DNA from 3 places in the Streptomyces sp. NPDC058665 genome. Region 1 is predicted to be linked to each of the others. Evidence: riboswitches for the same ligand, from Rfam matches in the RefSeq annotation. Region 1 holds a riboswitch; each other region holds the start of a gene.

Region 1 (5,599 bases):
ATCGAAAAGGGCCATGCCGTACGGGACCTGGTCTTCCGCCGCGTCGCGGGCGACGGGGCGGCGGACGAAGAGAAGGCGGGCGGCGCGCTCGCCGGCTGACGGCAGGAACCGGCCGGACGGCGTCGCGCGCTGTCAGTGGCTCTCGTTAGGGTCAGTAGGTGTCCGAACCGCCCCGACCGCCCCCGTACGACCCACCGGTCCCCGAGCCGGCGATCCCCGCCGCCGAGCGGCAGCGGCAGCTCGGCGACATGTGGGCCGCCGTTCCTGAGCGCTCCCGCTGGCGCTACCGGCCGTACCGCGCGTTCTGGCGGCACCCGGCCGTGCGCGCGGGCGCCGTGATCATCCTGCTCGCGCTCTGCGGCCTGCTGCTCATGTCGCTCGTCCGGGAACAGACCGGCACCCAGGGCTTCCTGGTCGGCCTCGGGCTGGCGGTCCTGCCCGTGCCGCTGCTGATGGCGGCCTTCCGCTGGCTGGACCGGGTGGAGCCGGGCCCATGGCGGAATCTGCTGTTCTCCTTCGCCTGGGGCGCCTGCGCCGCCGCCCTCGTGGCGATCACGGCCAACTCCTTCGCGACCCAGTGGATAGCCACCGCCACCGCCGACCCCGCCGGCGCGGAGTCCCTGGGGGCCACGGTGATCGCGCCGATCGTCGAGGAGAGCGCGAAAGCCGCCGCGATCCTGCTGATCTTCCTCTTCCAGCGGCAGTCCTTCACCGGACTGGTCGACGGAGTCGTCGTCGCGGGCTTCACCGCGACCGGCTTCGCCTTCACCGAGAACATCCTGTATCTCGGCAGCGCGTACGGCGAGGACCAGCAGATCGGCAACTCGGGGCTGCCCGCCATGACCGCGGCGACCTTCTTCGTACGCGTGGTGATGTCGCCGTTCGCGCACCCGCTCTTCACGGTCCTGACGGGCATCGGCTTCGGCATCGCCGCCCTCGCCACCAGCCGCCGGCGCGTCCGCCGGTGGCTGATGCCGATCGTCGGCCTCGTGCTCGCCATGGGCACGCACGCGCTGTGGAACGGCTCGTCGTCGCTGTTCGGCCCGTACGGCTTCTACGCGGTGTACGCGGCCTTCATGGTCCCCGCCTTCGCCCTGCTCACCTGGCTGGCGATCTGGACGCGGCAGCGCGAACTGCGCATGGTTTCGACCGAGTTGCCCGCCTACGCGGCGGCGGGCTGGCTCGCCAAGACCGAGCCGCTCGCCCTGTCCTCGATGCGGGCGCGCTCGATGGCGCGCGATGTGGCGGGGCGCGCGTACGGGCCGAAGGCGGCCCGTACGGTCGGCGAGTACCAGGCGTTCGCGACCGCTCTGGCGTTCCTGCGCCACCGGGCCGGGCGCGGCACGGCGGGGCCCGACTTCGTCGAGCGCGAGCAGGAGTTGCTGCACCACATGTGGCAGCGCCGGGAAACGGCGTCGCCCGCGCTGACGTACGCGGCGCGGGCGACGGGGCGGGTGTGGTCTCCGCCGCCGTACATCGACTACGGCGGCTACAACCCGTACAGGAACTAGGGGGTGTCTTGCCGATCAGGCCGGATCAGGGCGTGAGTCCCTTGCCGCGCAGCCAGCTCATCGGGTCGATGCCGCTGCCGCCCGGGGTGTGCACCTCCAGGTGCAGGTGCGGGCCGGTGACGTTGCCGGTGGCTCCCACGCGTCCGATGGTCTCGCCGGTGGTGACCTTCTGGCCCGCCCCGACGGTCATCGAGGACAGGTGGGCGTACCAGATCTCCGTACCGTCTTCGAGCTCCAGCACCACGCGGTAGCCGTACGAGCCGGACCAGCCGGCCGACTTGACGGTCCCGCCGTGGACTGCCTTGGTGGGCGTGCCCGTGGGAGCGGCGAAGTCCAGGCCCGTGTGCTGGCCGGAGGACCACATGGAGCCGGCCTGGCCGAAGGTGGAGGTGAGCGTGTAGGAGGAGGTGGGGAGCGAGAAGCTGGCGGCCAGCTTCTCCAGGCGCTCCTGCTCGGCCTTGCGTTCGGCCTCTTCCTTCGCCTTGCGCTTCGCCTCGGCGGCCTTCTTCTCCGCGTCGGTCTGCTGCTTCTCGGCCTCCGCCGCCGCCTTCTCCGCGGCGGCCTTCTCGGCGCTCGCCTTCTGGGCGGCGTCGGCCTCGGCCTGCTGCTGCTCCGCCTGCTGGAGGATGCGGGCGCGCAGTGCCTCGCCGGAGTCGGTGGTGCCCTGCTGGGCGTCCGCGACGGTGAGGCCCGCCGTGGTCAGCGGGGAGGGCGTCTCGTCGGTCTTCTTGTCGCCGTCGGACATGAAAGACCCGACACCGGGAAGGGACTTGGCGTCGGGGAGATTGTCCGAGAGCGCGTCGGGAAGTGATATCGAGACCGGCGGCTTGTCCTGCGCGGAGGCGATGCCTCCGGCGCCGACAGCGGCGATGACACCCACTCCGAGGACCGTGGAGCTGCGGGCCAGCGCGTTGCGCTGCTTGGCGACACGGTGCTTGCCGCGTACGGGACGGATGGAGTCCGCGGTGGGATTCCACTCCTCCCAGTCCCTGGTGGCCTCGCCGTCGGCGAGATCGGTGCCGGCGAGCCGGCTCCCGGGGCCGAAATGGGCCGGGACGGAGGCTTCGGGAGCAGGCCTGTTGGACGCCACTGGGGCGCTCTCCTTTCCTTCCTTCTCGCCTACCGGGTTAGCTGACGGGTTCGGAGCAGGAAGGTCTCCTACGAGCGTTTCTCGCCGCACGAGGCAGCAAGAGGCGCCCGATTCACCCCAATTGGTGGTTCCCCGGTTTCCTTGCGGAATTCGGCGCGTGCGCACGGTGCCGTCTCTTTCGACGGCTGGGACAACCGCGCTGCGTTATCGAACGTTAATAGACGACGGGGGCTTATTCCAAGCTGTTCCCGGTGATCGTTAGCGAGCACGGCGGGGATCAACCGGGACACAAGCAGGCGCAATCGGGCGAGTTGATCGGCATTCGGACCGTGTGCGATCACACACTCGAACTGACGGTGCGTCAAATGTTATGCGGAGTGGTGCGCCTCAACTACGCAGCGTGGCGGGGGAGATGACATCACGGCACGACCGGCATCGTCCGGCGCCGCTCCGGCTGCCGCGGGGTGGGCCGGCTGATGGCCAGCAGCGCCATGTCGTCCGTCCTGCCGCCGCCGGTGTGCAGCCGTACGTCCCCGACGATCGCCTGCAGCAGATCGTCGGGACCGGGAAAGATCCGCCCCGCGAGCCGTCCGCCCGGGTCGTAGAAGACGCCCTCCGCGTTGCGCGCCTCGGAGAGCCCGTCCGTGTAGAGGAGCAGCGTCGCCCCTGGCCGGTACGGGACCTCCTCCGCGTGGTCCGGCCACGTCCCCAGCTCACCCATCCCGAGCGGCAGCGCCGGATCGGTGGGGGCCAGCACGGTCAGCGCGCCGTCGGGGCCGAGCAGCAGCGGCTCAGGGTGCCCGCGGTTCAGTACGCGCACTATGCCCTCGGTGTGGGGGACCTCGGCCAGTACGGCGGTGGTGAAGCCCTCGAACAGGTCGATCCCGCTGCGCCGCGTGCCTTCGCGCGCCAGCGCACGCTCCAGCCGCCGCGCGACCCCTTCGAGCGTCGTCTCCTGCTCGGCGGCCTCCCGGAAGGCGCCGATGATGACGGCCACGGTCTCGACCGCGCCCATGCCCTTGCCGCGTACGTCGCCGACCACCACCCGTACCCCGTACTCCGTGTCCTGGACGGCGAACAGGTCGCCGCCGATGTACGCGCCCTCCTCGGCGGCCTCGTAACGCGCGGCGACGTGCAGCCCGCCGATCCGGGCCTCGGGTGTCGGCAGGACAGCGCGCTGGGCGGCCTCGGCGATCACCCGTGCGGAAGCCAGGCGTTCACCGCTGCGGCGTACGACACCGTTGATGGCCAGCGCGAGGACGGAGACGGTGAAGACGGTCAGCGAGTCGGTGATCGTGTCGACCCCGCTCGATGAGCTGCCGAAGTAACGCAGTCCGATGACGGCGCCGACGGAAAGGAGGCCGACCAAGAGGGTGCGCAGGAACGAGAAGAAGGGGGCGGCGACCAACGGCGCCGCCGAGAAGAACGGGGAGGCGGTGAAGGCGGTCGGGGTCGCCTGGTCCAGGATGATCCCCGCCACGATGATCAGACCGGGCAGCAACTCCACGACCGGATGCGTCGGCCGGGAGGCGAGCCGGCCGCGTCGGCGCTTGGGCGGCCGGGGGTCTTCGGGGCCGAAACCGGGCGGGAGCTTCTCGACGGGGCGCGAGCGGCGCCAGGTGGGGTCGTCCGGGTCGGCGTCCGCCAGCCGGAAGCCTTCGTCGGCGCGGCGGAAACCACGTTGGACCAGGCGCCGGACGCCGCCGTTGAACCGGCGGAGCCTGGAGGAGACGGCGGGACGGTGGGACGTGCGGCGGGGCGAGGAGGTACGGGCGGGCCGCTCGGCGGAGGGGTCGGGGACGGCCCCCTTGGCGGGAGGGTGCTCGCCGCCGCCAGGGGGGCCGTCCCCGGTCCCGTCGTCCCCGCTGTCTCTCAGGTGCCCCACCAGTGGCCTCCTGCCCGGTCCGTCGAATGCCGCGGACGGTACCGCGTCCCCCCAGGCTGGCCTCTTACGCGCCGGGCGGCTACCCGCTGTCGACCGACTGGGCTATCCGGCGGGCCGGTGCGATGACGGTGGCTCGGCCGCGGCCGTGGGAATCGGGAACAGGACGCGCGCACGACGAAGGCCCGGATCCAGTGGATCCGGGCCTTCGTCCTCTGCGAGTAGCGGGGACAGGATTTGAACCTGCGACCTCTGGGTTATGAGCCCAGCGAGCTACCGAGCTGCTCCACCCCGCGCCGTTGACTGCAACATTACGCCATCCGGACCAAGATCATTTCCATTTACCCCGCCGAGGGCCCCGATCGGCCTAGGCGGCCTCCACCACATCGGCGCGGATCGCCGCGGCCCACTCGACCAGCAGCCTTTGGTACTCCTCCTGCTCGGCGGGGGACAGCGCCCGGCCCGCGCGCGCCCACAGGGCACGGATCTCCGCGTTGACGACGGCGGCGGGACGGACGGAAGCACTGGCATCAGAGGAAGCTGACATGCGGTAAGGCTACGGCCAGCCACTGACAATGGGCAGAGCGTGTACCCCACGACCTCACACAGTCACCTTCCGGAGCCCTCTACGCTTACCCCGGTGATCGAAACCATCGTGTTCGACGTCGGCGAGACTCTCGTCCGCGACGACCGCCACTGGGCTTCCTGGGCCGACTGGCTCGGCGTCCCCCGCCACACCATCTCCGCGCTGGTCGGTGCCGTCACCACGCAGGGCAGGGACAGCGCCGACGCCCTCCACCTCATCAAGCCGGGCATAGATGTCGGCGAGGCGTACCGGGCGAGAGAAGCCGCCGGCCGGGGCGAGCACCTGGACGAGTCCGACCTCTATCCCGACGTACGGCCCGCCCTGGCCGCCCTGCACCAGTTCGGCGTACGCGTCATCATCGCCGGCGACGAGACCGTCAAGGCCGGGGAACTGCTGCGAGGCCTCGATCTGCCCGCCGATCTGGTCGCCACGTCCGGCGAGTGGGGCGTCGCCAAGCCGTCGGCGGAGTTCTTCGCGCGAGTCGTGGAGGCGGCGGACACCGCGCCGGAACGGATTCTGTACGTCGGCGA
Region 2 (5,599 bases), on a different contig from region 1:
GTCGAACCGTCCGATTTGAGGTGGCGTGGGGGGCTCATCATGCGTGGACTGCGTACGCTCCCGGTGCAGTTCACAGCGGTGAGTGACTGACGGATCGTCAACACTGTGACTTTCACGTGATCTACGCTGCATCGACTTGTGACAGACGTTCGAGTACGGCTACGTTCACGATCGTCCCGGCAGTCACGCGCCGGGGTTCACGTCCCAGCAGTCTCACGGAAGGCAACCGCATGCGCTCCGGGAACGGCCGGCACCGTCGGCCCCGTCAGGCCCCCGCCCTTGTCGTCGCGGCAGGGGTGACAGGCTCGGCGATCGCCATCCCGCTGCTCGGCGCGACCGGCGCCAGTGCGGCGGACGCCTCGACCTGGGACCGCGTCGCCGAGTGCGAGAGCGGCGGCATGTGGAGCGCCGACCTCGGCAACGGCTACTACGGCGGCCTCCAGATCTCCCAGGAGACCTGGGCCGACTTCGGCGGTACGGCGTACGCCCCCACCGCCGACCAGGCCAGCCGCAGCCAGCAGATAGCCGTCGCCGAGAAGATCCTCGAAGCGCAGGGGCCGAGCGCGTGGCCGACCTGCGCGCTGGTCACCGGGCTCACGGCGGAGCCGGGCACGGACGCGGGCGCCGACGGTGAAGCGGACAAGGCTCAGGGCAACGGTTCCTCCGGCGAGTCCACCCAGCAGCAGGAGACCTCCCCGGAGCCCGAGCCGAGCGAGACGGCCGAGCTGCCTCCCGCTCCCGAGTCGACCCCGTCGTCCGGGCAGTTCGGCCGCGACTCCGCGTCCGAGGCCGAGGAGCAGGGCGCCGAGCCGAGCTCGGAGCCCAGCACCGCCGACGCGGGGAAGGGCAAGCACCGCGGCGAGGCGGCCCCCGAGGCGGGCAAGCCCGCCGGGGAGGCCGAAGCCGGCGAGGAAGGCAAGACGGACGAAGAGCGCGAAAGCGGCCGTCATGCCTCACGGGGTGACAGTTCGACACGCGCCGACGACGTCGCGGACGGCTCGTACACCGTCCGTGCGGGCGACAATCTGTGGGCCATCGCCGACGAGGCGAAGGTGGAGGGTGGCTGGGCCGCGCTCTACCAGGCGAACCGCGAGGTCGTGGGCTCCGACGCGGACCTCATCCTGCCGGGCCAGAAGCTCGATCTGACCGCGAATCAGGGGTAGTTAAGCGGGCTATGTCCGCATCTGGGCAAGTGAGACAAGCGTCTCTTCGCCCCAACTGATGCGGTCTGCCCGGCAACTCGCCCCCTTTCCGTTCCGACCTGCGTAAACAGAGGTTTCCTCGGGGCGGGATGGGCGAATCATCCCGGATGTTCCTTCTTTGAACATCCGGGATGTCTGTGTTTACGGTCTGAACCGCTCGCACCGCGGGCACCGTCGACCGTCACGCCGAGTCCTGCCGTCGGTCGGGGGGAGTACTCGTCGCTTCACGCGCCGAAGGCAGGAGCGGGGGACCCAGGTAAGTGCCGGCCAATACGGCCGGCTCGGGGTGCAGCCGTGTGCGAGGGGACGTACAGACGTTCCCGGGTCGCACGGCCGGGCAACTCACTTGGCCCGAACCCGACAGCTCACCTCGCAGGCGTCGGTGAGGAGATCTCGCATGCTGTTTTCCAGCGCGTCCGGCAAGGGCAAGCACCGTCGTCCCTCCAAGACCGTCCGTTACGCCACGCTCGCCGGCATCACCGGTGCCGCCGTCGCGGTCCCGCTGATCGGCGCCACCGCCGCCTCCGCGGCCACCACCTCCGAGTGGGACGCCGTCGCCCAGTGCGAGTCCGGCGGCAACTGGTCGATCAACACCGGCAACGGCTACTTCGGCGGGCTTCAGTTCTCCGCCTCCACCTGGGCCGCGTACGGCGGCACCGCGTTCGCCTCCAGCGCCGACCAGGCCTCGAAGTCCCAGCAGATACAGATCGCCGAGAAGGTCCTGGCCGGCCAGGGCAAGGGTGCCTGGCCGAGCTGTGGCGTGGGTCTGTCCAACGCGTCGAACGACGCGGGCTCGGCCGACTCCGGCTCCGGGGACTCCGGTCAGCAGCAGGCCGCCCCCGAGCAGACCGAGCAGGCCCCCCAGGCCGCTCCGGAGAAGCGGTCCGCCCCGCGTGCGACGCAGGAGCAGCCCGCCTCGCGCACCGAGACGCGCGGCCCGGTCAAGAAGGGCGACGGCGAGTACAAGGTCAAGCCCGGCGACTCGCTCTCCAAGATCGCCGAGACCAAGAAGGTCGAAGGCGGCTGGAAGAAGCTCTTCAAGCTCAACAAGGACATCGTCGAGGACGCCGACGTGATCTTCCCGGGTCAGCAGCTCCACCTGAGCTGACCCTTTCCCCTTGAACCCCCGGCCCGGCGCGCCTCACTCCCCCCGGACGCGCCGGGCCGGGGGCTTCGGACGGCCTCCGGCCTTGGGCTTCGGAAGGGCTCGACCCAACCCTTGGACATTCGGGTCCGAACGGGCATCGCGGACTCTTTTCGTCCCAGCGGGCGGGCATCTGCCGACCGCCGACCGGGAGCCGGTTAGGCTCATGCCGCAAGGCCAACGCAAGGCCGACGAGGCCCGGCACCCATGAGGCCCTGCTCCACGCGTCACATCCCAGAAGGAGATGCTCGTGCCGTCCATCGACGTCGTCGTAGCCCGGGAAATCCTTGACTCCCGAGGCAACCCAACGGTCGAGGTCGAGGTCGGCCTCGACGACGGCAGCACCGGCCGTGCTGCTGTCCCCTCCGGTGCGTCCACCGGTGCGTTCGAGGCCCTTGAGCTCCGCGACGGTGACCAGAACCGCTACCAGGGCAAGGGCGTCGAGAAGGCCGTCCTCGCCGTCATCGAGCAGATCGGCCCGGAGCTCGTCGGCTACGACGCCACCGAGCAGCGCCTGATCGACCAGGCGATGTTCGACCTGGACGCCACCCCCGACAAGTCCTCGCTCGGCGCCAACGCCATCCTCGGTGTCTCCCTGGCCGTGGCGCACGCCGCCTCCGAGGCCTCGGACCTGCCGCTGTTCCGGTACCTCGGGGGCCCGAACGCGCACCTGCTGCCCGTTCCGATGATGAACATCCTCAACGGCGGGTCGCACGCCGACTCCAACGTGGACATCCAGGAGTTCATGATCGCGCCGATCGGCGCCGAGTCGTTCTCCGAGGCCCTGCGCTGGGGCGCGGAGGTCTACCACACGCTGAAGAAGGTCCTGAAGGAGAAGGGGCTCTCCACGGGCCTCGGCGACGAGGGCGGCTTCGCGCCGAACCTGGAGTCCAACCGCGCCGCGCTCGACCTCATCCTCGTGGCCATCAAGGAAGCCGGCTACGCCCCGGGCAAGGACATCGCGCTCGCACTCGACGTCGCGGCCTCCGAGTTCTACAAGGACGGCTCCTACGAGTTCGAGGGCAAGTCCCGCTCGGCCGCCGAGATGACCGAGTACTACGAGGAGCTCGTCGCCTCGTACCCGCTGGTCTCCATCGAGGACCCGCTCTTCGAGGACGACTGGGCCGGCTGGAAGGTCCTCAACGACAAGCTGGGCTCCAAGGTCCAGATCGTCGGCGACGACCTCTTCGTCACCAACCCCGAGCGCCTGGCCCGTGGCATCGAGGAGGGCTCGGCCAACGCCCTGCTCGTCAAGGTCAACCAGATCGGTTCGCTGACCGAGACCCTGGACGCCGTCGAGCTGGCGCAGCGCAGCGGCTTCAAGTGCATGATGTCGCACCGCTCCGGCGAGACCGAGGACGTCACGATCGCCGACCTCGCCGTCGCCACCAACTGCGGCCAGATCAAGACCGGCGCCCCGGCCCGCTCCGAGCGCGTCGCCAAGTACAACCAGCTCCTGCGCATCGAGGAGATCCTCGACGACGCGGCGGTGTACGCGGGCCGCAGCGCGTTCCCGCGTTTCAAGGACTGACCCCCGGGACCACCGGCCACCGGTCCGCCCGTCCTACGGCCGTCCCCGGCCACGGTCCCGTACCGTGTCCGGGGACGTACGCGCGTACAGAGGCAGTACGGCAGTACAGAGGAACGGGGTCCGCCGGGCCTCTGAGGGAGGCGGGACCATGGCCGCGAACCGGGACCGGTTCTCCACCGCGACCAAGATCAGGATTCTGGGCGAGCAGACCGCCGCCCGTGTCTACCGCTCGCAGACCCGCAGGCAGGCCCGCCGTTCCCGGCTCACCGGACGCGCCGCGTTCCTGGTTCTCGTGGTCTGCTCACTGATCGTGGCGCTCGCCTATCCGATGCGGCAGTACGTGTCCCAGCGCGGCGAGATCGCTGAGCAGGAGCAGCTGGCGCGCGAGGCCGCGAAGCGGGTCGAGGAGCTGCGGGACGAGAGGGCCCGCCTCCAGGACGACGCGTACGTCCAGCGGCTGGCGCGCGAGCATCTGCATTACGTGATGCCGGGGGAGACCGGCTACATCATGGCCGACCCCCGGGCGGCCGAGGAGCACCGACCCGACCAGGGCGCGGGCGACCGGCCCTGGTACTCCAACCTCATGGACGGCGTCGACAAGGCGGACCGGACGGACCGGTAGCGGCCCGGCCGCACAGACGGACATCGGCCGACAGGTATCGGCAGACAAGCATCGGCCGGCCGACAGACACCGACGGACAGACAGACATCAAGGAAACCGACGCAGGTATGCAAACGCCCCCTCCGCAGACCGAACGCACCGAACCCACCGAGGCGGACGTCGACGCGTTCAGGCAGCAGCTCGGCCGGCCCCCGCGCGGTCTGCGCGCCATCGCGCACCGCTGCCCCTGCGGTCAGCCCGACGTGGTGGAGACCGCCCCGCGGCTGCCGGACGGTACTCCGTTCCCGACGCTCTACTACCTGACCTGCCCGCGCGCGGCCTCGGCCATCGGCACGCTGGAGGCGAACGGTGTCATGAAGGAGATGACCGAACGCCTCGCCACCGACCCGGAGTTGGCCGCCGCGTACCGCAAGGCGCACGAGGACTACATCGCGCGCCGCGACGCCGTCGAGGTACTGGCGGGTTTCCCGAGCGCGGGCGGAATGCCGGACCGGGTGAAGTGTTTGCACGTGCTGGTCGGCCATTCGCTGGCGGCGGGTCCGGGGGTGAACCCGCTGGGGGACGAGGCGCTGGCGATGCTGCCCGAGTGGTGGCGCAAGGGCCCCTGTGTGATCCCGTTCACAAACGACGTCGGCAGCAAGTCGGCCACCAGGGCGGCCACCGAAGAGGACACCCGATGACCAGGGTCGCGGCCGTCGACTGCGGTACGAACTCCATCCGCCTCCTCGTCGCGGACGCCGACCCCGCCACCGGCGAACTCACCGACCTCGACCGCCGGATGACGATCGTGCGCCTCGGCCAGGACGTCGACCGGACGGGACGGCTCGCCCCCGACGCGCTGGAGCGCACCTTCGCGGCCTGCCGCGAGTACGCGGAGATCATCAAGAGCCACGGCGTGGACCGGATCCGCTTCGTGGCCACCTCCGCCTCCCGCGACGCCGAGAACCGCGACGACTTCGTACGCGGCATCCTCGACATCCTCGGAGTCGAACCCGAGGTGATCACCGGAGACCAGGAGGCGGAGTTCTCCTTCACGGGCGCCACCAAGGAGCTGACCGGCCGCACCGACCTGCACCGTCCCTACCTGGTCGTGGACATCG
Region 3 (5,599 bases), on a different contig from region 1:
GCGATGCCGCGCCCCTGATGCGCGTCCTGGACGAGGAAGGCGACCTCCGCCTCGTCGGCGGGGGCCGACGCGGCCCTGCCGTCGCTGTCGACGCGGTCGTAGCGGACGGTCGCGACGAACTCGCCGTGGACGGTCACCGCGAGGCCCACCCGGTCCACGTAGTCGTGGTGGGTGAACCGGTAGACGTCCTTGTCGGAGAGCCGGGGGTAGGGCGCGAAGAAGCGGTAGTACTTCGACTCGTCGGACACCTGCTCGTAGAAGTTGACCAGCCGCTCGGCGTCGTGGGTGGTGATGGGGCGGACGCGGGCCGTGCCCCCGTCGCGCAGCACCACGTCTGCTTCCCAGTGAGCGGGGTACGCGTGCTGCGACGGCGGCGTCATGACACGAGCCTACGGCGCGCACATGGGTAGCGGCGGTTACCCGGCCGGGGCAGGCTGGGGGTGCCGCACCGGGCCGTTCCGGGGCACATGAGACACTGGTCTAGACAACAACTGTGACTTGAAGGGCAACACCATGGCTGAGCGCCGCGTCAATGTCGGCTGGGCCGAGGGCCTGCACGCCCGTCCCGCCTCCATCTTCGTCCGGGCCGCCACGGCTTCCGGCGTTCCGCTTACCATCGCCAAGGCCGACGGCAGCCCGGTCAACGCGGTGTCGATGCTCGCCGTGCTGGGGCTGGGCGCGCAGGGCGGCGACGAGATCGTCCTGTTCTCCGACGCGGACGGTGCGGAGATCGCGCTGGACCGGCTGGCGAAGCTGGTCGCCGAGGGTCTGGACGAGCTGCCCGAGACCGTCTGAAGCGCGAGCGCACGTTCCTGGCACGTATGGCGAAGGCCCCGGCAGGATGCCGGGGCCTTCGTCGCGTGGTGACTAGACGTTCACGCCGTGGGAGCGCAGATACGCGACCGGGTCGATGTCGGAGCCGTACTCCGCGGTCGTCCGCGCCTCGAAGTGCAGGTGCGGGCCGCTGGAGTTGCCGGTCGAGCCGGAGAGGGCGATCTGCTGCCCCGGGGCGACGCTCTGGCCGATGGAGACGCCTATGGACGAGAGGTGTCCGTACTGGGTGTACGTGCCGTCGTTCATACGGATGACGATGTTGTTCCCGTACGCGCCGCCCCAGCCGGCCTCGACGACGGTGCCCGCGCCGACGGCCACGACCGAAGTGCCGGACGCGGCACGGAAGTCGACGCCGGAGTGGCTGCCGGAGGACCAGAGCGCGCCGCCGGTCCTGTAGCCGGTGGTGAGCGAGGAGCCGGCGACCGGGAGCCGGTAGGAGTTGAGGCGCTCGCGCTCGGCGGCCCGTGCCGCGCGCTCCTTGGCGGCGCGGAGTTCCTTGGCGCGGGCCTCCGCCTTGCGCTTCGCCTCGGCCTTGGCGCGCGCGGCGGCCTTGGCCTCCGCCTTCGCTTCCGCGGCCTCTTCGGCTGCCGCCCGCTGCGCGTCGGCCTGGGCGTCGATCTTCGCGGCGAGCGAGTCGTCGATGACGATGGCACGGGGCGGGGCCTCGGGGACGGCCTCCTGGGCGAGGGTCGCCTCCGCGTCGGCGGCGAGCGCCGGGGATGCGAGGGTGCCGATGACACCGGCCGCGGTGAGGGACGCGGCTCCGGCGAAGTTCGCACCTCTGCGCGTCATTCGGTTCCGGGCACGGTGCTTCCCGGTGGCACGGGTGAACGCCATTGAGGTGGCTGGTCCTTTCCTTCCTTCTCGCCTACCGGGCAGGGCCTGGCTGACGGGTTCGGAGCAGGAAGGTCTCCTACGGGGGTCCTCCGCGCATGGCGAAGGGCGCCCGATTCACCCCAGGGACAGGTTGGGTCCCCGGCTCCCCAGGCTCGCGCCTGACGGGGACTCGGCGATGGCTGTCCGGTGCCGCGGACGCGGCGGGCTCTGACGAACAGCCGGACCGACGCTAGGCGTTCATCTTTCAATCACCAAACGGACAGCCCGTTTTGTAGCGCACGCCACAGGGCATTCGGGCAACCCACCCATAAATACGGACAAATAAGGGAACCCCGGCGACAAGTTCGTCACCGGGGTTCCCTTTGTCCTGATTCCCGTACGGGATCGTGCCGTCAGCCGGTGACGACCTTCACCTCGCCGATGTCCAGCGCCTCGACCGGCTCCCGGATCACCGAGGCGTCCCCGACGAGCACCGTGACGAGCCGGTCGCCCGGGAAGGCGCTGACGACGGCGGCCGTCGCCTCGACCGTGCCGGTCTCGGCCAGGCGCGCGTACAGCCGCGCCTGGAAGTCGTCCGGCAGGTGCTGTTCGACCTGGTCGGCGAGCGTGTCCGCGACGGACGCGGCCGTCTCGTACTTCAGCGGCGCGACCCCGACCAGATTCTGTACGGCCGTCTCACGCTCGGCGTCCGTCAGGCCTTCGGCCGCGAGCGTACGCAGGACCTTCCACAGGTCGTCCAGCGCGGGCCCGGTCGACTCGGTGTCCACAGACCCGCTGATGGCGAGCATGGAGGCGCCCGTGCCCTCCGGGTCGGAGCGCAGCACCTGCGCGAAGGCCCGCACGCCGTACGTGTAGCCCTTCTCCTCCCGCAGCACCCGGTCGAGCCGGGAGGTGAGCGTGCCGCCCAGGCAGTACGTGCCGAGCACCTGGGCCGGCCAGACGCGGTCGTGCCGGTCGGGGCCGACGCGGCCGATCAGGAGCTGGGTCTGTACGGCTCCGGGCCGGTCCACGATCACGACACGGCCGGTGTCGTCGGCCGTCACCGGCGGCACGGGGCGCGGCTCGGAGGTGTCGCCCGTCCAGTCGCCGAGGGTCTCGGCGAGCAGGGCGTCGAGGTCGACACCGGTGAGGTCGCCGACGATCACCGCGGTGGCGGTGGCGGGGCGGACATGCGCCTCGTAGAAGGCCCGGACGCCCTTGGCGTCGATGCGTCCGACGGTCTCCTCGGTGCCCTGGCGCGGGCGCGACATGCGCGAGGTCTCCGGGAACAGCTCTCTGGAGAGCTGCTTCGCCGCGCGGCGGGCCGGGTTGGCCTGCTCGTGCGGGATCTCGTCCAGCCTGTTCGTGACGAGCCGGCCGACCTCGCTCTCGGAGAACAGCGGCGCGCGCAGGGCGTCGGCGAGCAGGCCGAGCGCCTTGGGCAGCCGGGAGACCGGGACCTCCAGCGAGACCCGTACACCGGGGTGGTCGGCGTGCGCGTCCAGCGTGGCGCCGCAGCGCTCCAGCTCGGCGGCGAACTCCTCGGCGGTGTGCTTGTCGGTGCCCTCGGACAGGGCGCGGGCCATGATCGTGGCCACGCCGTCCAGGCCGTCGGGCTCGGCCTCCAGCGGGGCGGCGAGGGAGATCTCGACGGCCACGACCTGCTGGCCGGGGCGGTGACAGCGCAGCACCGTCAGGCCGTTGGGCAGCGCGCCGCGCTCGGGGGCGGGGAACGCCCAGGGCCTGGCCTCTCCCGCGGTCGGCTGCGGGTGGAACTCCATGGTCACGGCAGCGTCGGTCACTGGTCCGCCCCCTCGTGCTCGTCGGTGGTCTCGTCGGCGGCGGCGTCCTCGTCGTCGGAGGTGACCGGCTCGTAGACCAGCACCGCCCTGTTGTCCGGGCGCAGCCGGGCCTCGGCCACCGCGCGCACCTCGTCGGCCGTGACCTCCAGCACCCGCTGGACGGCGGTCAGTGCCAGCTGCGGGTCGCCGAACAGCACCGCGAACCTGCACAGTTCGTCCGCGCGGCCCGCGACCGTACCGAGCCGGTCGAGCCATTCGCGCTCCAACTGGGCCTGGGCGCGCTCCATTTCCTCGTCCGTGGGGCCATCGGCCGCGAACCGGGCCAGCTCCTCGTCGACCGCGGCCTCGATCTGGGGCACCTCGACGCCACCGGAGGTCTTCACGTCCAGCCAGCCCAGCGAGGGCGCGCCGGCCAGGCGCAGCAGTCCGAATCCCGCCGACACGGCCGTACGGTCACGGCGCACCAGGCGGTTGTGGAGACGGGAGGACTCGCCGCCGCCGAGGACGGTGAGCGCCAGATCGGCGGCGTCGGACTCGCGGGTGCCGTCCTGCGGCAGCCGGTAGGCGGCCATCAGCGCGCGCGCCGGGACCTCCTCGCGGATCTCCTCGCGCAGCTGCTCGCCGATGATGTCGGGCAGCGAGCCGTCGCGCGGCGCCTGCTTGCCGTCGTGCCCCGGGATCGAGCCGAAGTACTTCTGGACCCAGGCGAGGGTCTGCTCGGGATCGATGTCGCCGACGACCGAGAGCACCGCGTTGTTCGGCGCGTAGTACGTACGGAAGAACTGCCGCGCGTCGTCGAGGGTCGCCGCGTCCAGGTCGGCCATCGAGCCGATCGGGGTGTGGTGGTACGGGTGGCCCTCGGGGTAGGAAAGCGCTGTCAGACGCTCGAAGGCGGTGCCGTAGGGCACGTTGTCATAACGCTGTCGGCGTTCGTTCTTCACTACGTCGCGCTGGTTCTCCATCCCCTCGTCGTCCAGGGCGGAGAGCAGCGAGCCCATGCGGTCGGCCTCCAGCCAGAGGGCGAGCTCCAGCTGGTGGGTGGGCATGGTCTCGAAGTAGTTGGTGCGCTCGAAGCTGGTGGTGCCGTTGAGGGAGCCGCCGGCGCCCTGCACCAGCTCGAAGTGACCGTTGCCCTTGACCTGCTTCGAGCCCTGGAACATCAGGTGCTCGAAGAGGTGGGCGAGGCCCGTACGGCCCTTGACCTCGTGGCGTGAGCCGACGTCGTACCAGAGGCAGACCGCGGCGACCGGGGTCAGGTGGTCCTCGGAGAGCACCACGCGCAGTCCGTTGGCGAGCCGGTGCTCGGTCGCTGTCAGGCCGCCGGAACCGGCCTGCGCTGTGGCCGTGTGACCCATGGGCATGTACGTCCCTTCGATCGCGATACGGAGAAGTCCTGCCACTGTATGCAAGCGTGCCGACGCATGGCGAAGTTCCCGTGCCGGGCGAAGCGGCGTCCACTCGCCAAGCGCTTGCGAAACGGTGCCCCGGACGGTTCAACGACGGGTCGAGGTCCGCGTTGTCAGTCCGGCGGGCCACAATGGTGCGGTCAAGTTCCCGAAGTTGCCCGCCCAGACCCGCACAGACCTGTGAAGGAGCCGCAGCAGCGATGGCCCGCCGCAGCACGAAGACCCCGCCGCCCGAGGACTTCGAGGAGAAGATCCTCGACATCGACGTGGTCGATGAAATGCAGGGCTCCTTCCTTGAGTACGCGTATTCGGTGATCTACTCCCGGGCCCTGCCCGACGCCCGGGACGGCATGAAACCGGTGCACCGCCGCATCGTGTACCAGATGAACGAGATGGGCCTGCGGCCCGACCGCGGCTATGTGAAGTGCGCCCGGGTCGTCGGCGAGGTGATGGGTAAATTGCACCCGCACGGGGACGCGTCGATCTACGACGCCCTCGTCCGGATGGCGCAGCCGTTCTCCATGCGGCTGCCGCTGGTCGACGGGCACGGGAACTTCGGCTCCCTCGGCAACGACGACCCGCCGGCCGCCATGCGGTACACGGAGTGCCGGATGGCTGACGCCACGTCACTGATGACGGAGTCGATCGACGAGGACACCGTCGATTTCCAGTCGAATTACGACGGCCAGGAGCAGGAACCGGTCACGCTGCCGGCCGCGTATCCGAATCTTCTGGTCAACG

What was found. A riboswitch is a leader RNA that binds a small molecule or an ion and turns the genes downstream of it on or off. The one in region 1 is predicted to bind cyclic di-AMP.
Positions count from the first base shown of each region.
Region 2: another riboswitch for cyclic di-AMP. It lies ahead of ACFWV8_RS01935 (transglycosylase family protein); the one in region 1 lies ahead of ACFWV8_RS28205 (M23 family metallopeptidase).
Region 3: another riboswitch for cyclic di-AMP. It lies ahead of ACFWV8_RS22660 (M23 family metallopeptidase); the one in region 1 lies ahead of ACFWV8_RS28205 (M23 family metallopeptidase).

Region 1 covers NZ_JBHXRX010000052.1:15,873-21,471, forward strand. The annotation lists gene trmB (tRNA (guanosine(46)-N7)-methyltransferase TrmB) at 1-99, shown strand, start outside; gene ACFWV8_RS28200 (PrsW family intramembrane metalloprotease) at 249-1,511, shown strand; gene ACFWV8_RS28205 (M23 family metallopeptidase) at 1,537-2,601, opposite strand; cyclic di-AMP (ydaO/yuaA leader) riboswitch at 2,613-2,767, opposite strand; gene ACFWV8_RS28210 (PP2C family protein-serine/threonine phosphatase) at 3,020-4,108, opposite strand; tRNA gene ACFWV8_RS28215 (tRNA-Met) at 4,706-4,779, opposite strand; gene ACFWV8_RS28220 (hypothetical protein) at 4,851-5,030, opposite strand; gene ACFWV8_RS28225 (HAD family hydrolase) at 5,127-5,599, shown strand, end outside.
Region 2 covers NZ_JBHXRX010000002.1:116,656-122,254, forward strand. The annotation lists gene ACFWV8_RS01925 (cytochrome P450) at 1-90, shown strand, start outside; gene ACFWV8_RS01930 (transglycosylase family protein) at 231-1,163, shown strand; cyclic di-AMP (ydaO/yuaA leader) riboswitch at 1,422-1,596, shown strand; gene ACFWV8_RS01935 (transglycosylase family protein) at 1,600-2,310, shown strand; gene eno (phosphopyruvate hydratase) at 2,591-3,877, shown strand; gene ACFWV8_RS01945 (septum formation initiator family protein) at 4,026-4,499, shown strand; gene ACFWV8_RS01950 (DUF501 domain-containing protein) at 4,607-5,179, shown strand; gene ACFWV8_RS01955 (exopolyphosphatase) at 5,176-5,599, shown strand, end outside.
Region 3 covers NZ_JBHXRX010000034.1:63,017-68,615, reverse strand. The annotation lists gene ACFWV8_RS22670 (GNAT family N-acetyltransferase) at 1-380, opposite strand, end outside; gene ACFWV8_RS22665 (HPr family phosphocarrier protein) at 514-795, shown strand; gene ACFWV8_RS22660 (M23 family metallopeptidase) at 868-1,671, opposite strand; cyclic di-AMP (ydaO/yuaA leader) riboswitch at 1,686-1,856, opposite strand; gene ACFWV8_RS22655 (M16 family metallopeptidase) at 2,064-3,431, opposite strand; gene ACFWV8_RS22650 (pitrilysin family protein) at 3,449-4,813, opposite strand; gene ACFWV8_RS22645 (DNA topoisomerase (ATP-hydrolyzing) subunit A) at 5,059-5,599, shown strand, end outside.